One region of the Halomonas sp. E14 genome, then DNA from elsewhere that is predicted to be linked to it. Evidence: predicted binding sites of a transcription regulator. Region 1 holds the regulator's gene; the other holds the start of a gene.
The links. The regulator sigma-54, encoded in region 1, starts transcription at its own class of promoters, with help from an activator protein. The targets are predictions, from matches to a motif close to TGGCACNNNNNTTGCTNT.
Positions count from the first base shown of each region.

Region 2: ytfE (iron-sulfur cluster repair protein YtfE) is a predicted target of sigma-54. The motif match lies at 1,934-1,951, and genes of this name have one in related genera.

Region 1 covers NZ_CP199423.1:2,454,405-2,457,518, reverse strand. Annotated here, with positions in the region: gene ptsN (PTS IIA-like nitrogen regulatory protein PtsN) at 1-336, opposite strand, end outside; gene hpf (ribosome hibernation-promoting factor, HPF/YfiA family) at 343-651, opposite strand; gene ACT7B3_RS11480 (RNA polymerase factor sigma-54) at 760-2,169, opposite strand; gene lptB (LPS export ABC transporter ATP-binding protein) at 2,324-3,055, opposite strand; gene lptA (lipopolysaccharide transport periplasmic protein LptA) at 3,057-3,114, opposite strand, start outside.
Region 2 covers NZ_CP199423.1:150,924-154,037, forward strand. Annotated here, with positions in the region: gene hemN (oxygen-independent coproporphyrinogen III oxidase) at 1-1,182, shown strand, start outside; gene ytfE (iron-sulfur cluster repair protein YtfE) at 1,241-1,897, opposite strand; gene norR (nitric oxide reductase transcriptional regulator NorR) at 2,048-3,114, shown strand, end outside.

The DNA.
Region 1 (3,114 bases):
GGTGTCATCGGCCTCCTCGGGCACCAGCAGCACGAAGACCAGATCCACCGGTTCGCCGTCGATGGCGTCGAAGTCGATCGGCTCGGCCAGCTTCAGAAAGGCCGCTACCGGGCTGTGGCAGTGCGGGCTTCTTGCGTGAGGAATGGCAACCCCGTTGCCGATGCCGGTGCTGCCAAGGCGTTCACGCCCCACCAGCCGGGCAAACACTTCCTGGCTGTCGAGGCTCGGGGTATTCTGCGCGATGAACGTGCTGAAGAACTCCAGCACACGTTTCTTGCTGCCCCCGGGCACGCCGAACAGGGCGCGCTCCGGGGGCAGAATGGTTTCTAGTGACATGGCGTCTCAGCGAATGCCGGCGCCTTGGGCGCGGGCTTGGGCCTTTTCCTTGTGCTTGACCATCTGGCGGTCGAGCTTGTCGGTGAGGGCGTCGATGGCGGCGTACATGTCGGGATCGGAGGCTTCCGCATGCAGATCGGCGCCGGCTGCGTGCAGGGTGCAGGCGGCCAGCATACGTTCCTTCTCTACCGACAGGGTGACGTGGACGTTGGTGATGTTGTCGTAATGACGCTGAACGCGGTTCAGCTTCTCGCTTACGTAGTCACGCAGGGCATCGGTCAGCTCTACATGGTGGCCGGTGATATTGACTTGCATGACAGGCTCCTTCGTCCGTCGAGTGGTGGCTCGATTGTAACCCTTTTTAGGGCCTAGCAAACCCCCTCGCTACCCGCATTTGTCCGGGATCAAACCCGCCTCTCAAGCCTAGCGGAAACGCTTGCGTTCGCTCGACGAGGGGATACCCATGGCCTCACGATATTTGGCGACGGTACGTCTGGCGACCCGGATGCCTTCTTCTTCGAGCAGCTCGACCAGGCGGCTGTCGGAAAGCGGCTTGCGTGGAGGTTCATCCTGCACCATCTTGCGAATCCGTGCACGTATCGCGGTGCTGGAGTGCGCATCGCCCTCGCCGCCGCCCACGTGGCTCGAGAAGAAGTACTTCAGTTCGAACACCCCGCGCGGCGTATGGATGTACTTCTGTGTGGTCACGCGTGAAATGGTCGATTCGTGCATCTCAACGGCCTGGGCGATGTCGGCCAGGATAAGCGGGCGCATGGCTTCCTCGCCCTGCTCGAGAAAGTCGATCTGGCGCGCCATGATCTCGCTGCCGACCCGCAGCAGGGTGTCGTTGCGGCTGGCAAGACTCTTCATCAGCCAGCGCGCCTCTTGCAGGTGATCCTTGAGAAACTGATTATCGGCGCTCTTGTCGGCGCGCTTCACCAGCGACATGTAGTCGGGCTGGATGCGCAGCCGAGGGAGCGCTTCGGCATTGAGCTCGACGCGCCAGCCGTGGACGTCATGGATGGCCAGCAGGTCGGGCGTGACGTAGTTGCCGCTGACCTCGACGTAGGCACTGGCAGGGCGCGGGTCGAGCGAGCGAATCAGCCCGATGACAGCCTCCAGCGCTTCGTCGTCGAGCCCCAGGCGGCGCTTGAGCAAGCGGCGGTCGTCGGCGGCCAGGGCTTCGAGGAACTGGCGCACCAGCCGGCGCGCCTGGGGCAGCAGCGAAGTGGTGTCGGGCAGCGTGGCCAGCTGCAGCAGCAGGCATTCGCGCAGGTCGCGGGCGAAAACGCCGGTCGGCTCGAATTGCTGCAGACGCAGCAGGACCTGCTCCACTTCTCGGGTGGTCAGTCCGTCGAGTCCCTGCTGGCGAAGCCCGTCGCGCACATCATCAAGCGACTGGGTGAGGTAGCCGGTACCGTCGACGGCATCGATCAGGCTTTCGGCGATCAGCCGCTGGCGTTCGCTGAGGTCGGTCATGGCCAGCTGCCAGGTCAGGTGGCCGGCCAGGCTCTGAGCGCTGGCCTGGCGCTCGAAGTCAGGGCCTTCGCCGCTGCCAGCGCTGCCGTGATCGGGATAGGTGTCCGTCCACTCGCTGTCGGTGGTCAGCTCTAAGGGAATGTCGTCGTTCCAGTCGTCCGGGGGGGCGTCGTCGACCCGCGTCTCGCCGTACTGCTCGTCCAGTTCGAGCATCGGGTTGGCCTCGAGGGCCTGCTGGATTTCCTGGCGCAAATCAAGCGTGGAGAGCTGGAGCAGGGCGATGGCCTGCTGCAGCTGTGGCGTCATGGTCAGCTGGGTGCCGACTCGCAGTTGCAAAGAGGCTTTCATGGCCATGAGAGAAAGTGCTCATCTGCCGAAAAAAACCACCCTATTCCGCTTGAGCGTTGGTTGCAAGATGTGTTGCTGCAATATGCATGCCATGCGCAAATTTCATGCCCCAACACTTGACAGTCTGCAGCATCAGTGTGTTGTGAGGAACAAGGGGGCGTCAGAGGCGGAAATCTTCGCCGAGGTAAACTTCCCGCACGCGTCGATTGGCCAGGATGGTGTCGGCATCGCCTTCGGCGATGATCTGGCCGTCGCCGACGATATAGGCGGTATCGCAGATATCCAGCGTCTCGCGCACGTTGTGGTCGGTGATCAGCACACCGATGTTGCGTGCCTTGAGCTGGCGAATGATGCCCTTGATCTCGCCGACGGAAATGGGGTCGACGCCGGCGAAGGGTTCGTCAAGCAGGATGAAGGCGGGCTCGGTCGCCAGGGCGCGGGCGATCTCGACCCGCCGCCGTTCGCCGCCAGACAGGCTCATGCCCAGGTTGTCGCGAATGTGGGTGATATGGAAATCTTCCAGCAACTGCTCCAGCCGTGCGTGGCGGCCACGCTTGTCGAGGTCACGGCGCGTCTCGAGGATCGCCAGGATATTGTCCGCCACCGACAGCTTGCGAAAGATCGAGGCCTCCTGCGGCAGGTAGCCGATGCCGGCTCGTGCGCGCTCATGCATGGCGCTGCTGGAGAGATCCAGCTCGTCGATGCAGACGTTGCCGGCATCGGCCTTGACCAGCCCGACGATCATGTAGAACGAGGTGGTCTTGCCGGCGCCGTTGGGCCCGAGCAGCCCGACGATGCTGCCCTGGGCGATGGACAGGCTGATGTCGTGCACCACGCGGCGGCGCTTGTAGCTCTTGGCCAGGTGCCTGGCGTACAGCGTCTTCGTCGTCATCTCAGCGCTCCGGCTGCAGGGTCATGCGAATGCGCTGACGCCCTTCGACGCCTTCTCCC
Region 2 (3,114 bases), 2.3 Mb from region 1:
TGCTACTACTGCGCCTGCAACAAGATCATCACCCACAACACCGAGCGGGCGGCGGAGTATCTGGACTGGCTGAAGCAGGAGATCGGCGTGCAGGGCGCGCTGTTCGACGAGACGCGGCGCATGACCCAGCTGCACCTGGGCGGCGGCACGCCCACCTACCTGAGCAACGCCCAGCTCGGCGAGCTGATGGCCGCGCTCGACGAGGCCTTCCACTTCGCCCCGGCCGAGCGGCGCGAATTCTCTCTCGAGGTCGATCCGCGCACGGTCACCCCCGAGCAGATCCACGAGCTGCACGCGCTCGGCTTCAACCGCCTGAGCTTCGGCGTGCAGGATTTCGACGCGGACGTGCAGAAGGCGGTCAACCGCGTGCAGAGCGAGGAGCAGGTGGTCGAGCTGGTGGCCGCCGCCCGCAAGGCCGGCTTCCAGTCGGTCAGCGTCGACCTGATCTACGGCCTGCCGCTGCAGACGGTGGCGAGCTTCGATGCCACCCTCGATAAGATCATCGCCCTGCGCCCCGACCGCATCGCCAGCTACAGCTACGCCCACCTGCCCGAGCTGTTCAAGGCCCAGCGCCTGATCCGCCCCGAGGACATGCCGCCGCCGGAGCGCAAGCTGGAGCTGCTGGAGCTGACCATTCGCCGCCTCACCGCGGCCGGCTACGTCTACATCGGCATGGACCACTTCGCCCTGCCCGACGACGAGCTCTCCCTGGCCAAGGAGAACGGCACCCTGCAGCGCAACTTCCAGGGTTACTCCACCCACGCCGACTGCGACATGATCGGCTTGGGCATCACCTCCATCGGCAAGGTCGGCGACAGCTACAGCCAGAACGTCAAGGAGACTGCCCAGTACCAGGCACGGCTCGAGGCGGGGCGGCTGCCGGTGATGCGCGGCTACCGGCTCAACGACGACGACCGCCTGCGCCGCGACGTGATCAACGCCCTGATGTGCCACGGGCGGATTGACTTCGCCGCCATCGAGGCGCGCCATGACATCGCCTTTCGCGACTACTTTGCCGATGCGCTGGCACAGCTCGGGGAGATGCAGGCCGACGGCTTGCTGGCCATTGGCGACGAGGCCATTGAAGTGCTGCCCGCCGGGCGCCTGATGATGCGCAACATGGCGATGGCCTTCGATGCCTATCTGAAGCCCAACGAGGGACGCTTCTCGCGCACGGTGTAACGGTTTCTCGGAAGGTAAAACGGCGCCCCGCGGGGCGCCGTTTTAGCATCGAAGCGCGTTACATGGCGCGTTCGAACAGCAGGTTGTTCTCCAGATGGATGTGCTCCATCAGGTCTTCGCGGAACTCGCGCAGCCCGGTGTACAGGGCACGCCAGGTGGTGCAGGCGCCCTTGGGCGGGGTGATGTCGTTGGTCAGCGCCATCACATGTTCCAGGTTTTCGCCATGGTCGTCGTGCTCGTGGCGCATCACCGCGATCGGCCCCTGGGCCTGGGCGCCCATGCCGGCCCGCAGCATGGGGAACAGGATCTGCTCCTCCTTCTGCATGTGGCTCTCCATCTCCTGGTAGATCCCGGTGAGCAGGTCGGCCAGCCCGTTGGGGCAGCTCTCGCGATCGCCGTGGACCAGCTCGACCCGGCGCGCCATGCGGATCAGTTCGGGCAGCTGCTGGCGGTGCACGTCGTGGTAGCGCGTCAGGATATAGTCGATCAGCTCGTCGTTGCTGGCTTCACGCCAGTCGCGCTCGGAGACGCTGCCGGCCGGCAGCGCCTCGAGCTCGGAGACCAGCTTGTCGGCCAGCAGGCCGGCGCGCTCGGCGGCCTCGCGCAGGCTGATGCGACCCCCGCAGCAGAAATCGATGTTGTAGGCGTGGAACACGCGGGTGGCGCCAGGCAGGGAAAGGGCGATGCGGCCGACGGTTTGCTCGAGAAGGGTCATGAGAACTCCTGGGTAGCGGTCTAAGTCATCTTTCTTGTAGCAAGGCCCATGCCAAGAATTTTTTGCAAATAAATCAATGAGTCGTATTTTTATGGTTTTTTTCACCCAGTGCAGCTAGGGTCGAATAAACCTTGCAAGGTAATTTTCACCATGTTGGATGACTCTCTGATCGCCGATCTCACGGCGGACCTGCCCAGTGCGGTACGTCTGCAGCGCCTGGTGCGCACCCTGCGTGAGGGCTTTTCCTGCGGTGCGGTGTGCCTGCTGCGGCTGCAGGAGGACGTGCTGGCGCCGGTGGCCGTCGAAGGGCTGGTGCGCGAGGCGCTGGGACGGCGCTTCGAGGTGGCCCGTCATCCGCGTCTGGCCGCGATCCTCACCAGCCGTCGCTCGACCCTGTTCCCCCCCGATTCGGCGCTGCCCGACCCCTACGACGGCTTGATCGAGCAGCATCCGGGGGAGCCGCTGCACGTGCACGACTGCATGGGCATCAGCCTGCATGTGGAGGGCGAACCCTGGGGCGTGCTGACCCTGGATGCGCTGGTGGCGGGCACCTTCGACGAGGCGGCGCGACGGGCACTGGAGCGCTATGCGCTGCTGGTGGAAGCGGCGGTGCGGGTGACCCGGCTTGAGCAGGATATCCGTGCGCTGCGCATGGCCCGCCATGACAGCGTTGCCCAGGTGGTGCGCGGCGAGAGCGGCGAGATCCTCGGCCATAGCGCCGTGCTGCAGCGCCTGCTGCGCGAGCTCGACGTGGTGGCCGAGGCCGATCTGCCGGTGCTGTTGTTGGGCGAGACCGGGGTGGGCAAGGAGCTGTTTGCGCGGCGCCTGCACCAGCGCTCGCCGCGTCGCGACCAGCCGCTGGTGCAGGTCAACTGCGCGGCGCTGCCGGACACCCTGGCCGAGAGCGAACTGTTCGGCCACGTGAAGGGCGCCTTCTCCGGCGCCACGGCGGATCGGGCCGGGCGCTTCGAGGCCGCCGACGGTGGCACCCTGTTCCTCGACGAGGTGGGCGAGCTGCCGTTGGCGATCCAGGCCAAGCTCTTGCGTGCGCTGCAGAACGGCGAGGTACAGCGGCTGGGCGAGGACACTCCGCGGCGGGTCGACGTACGCATCGTGGCGGCCACCAACCGCCACCTGGCCGACGGCGTGCGCGACGGCCATTTCCGCGCCGACCTCTACCACCGGCTGTCGGTCTACCCGGTGGCGATCCCGCCGCT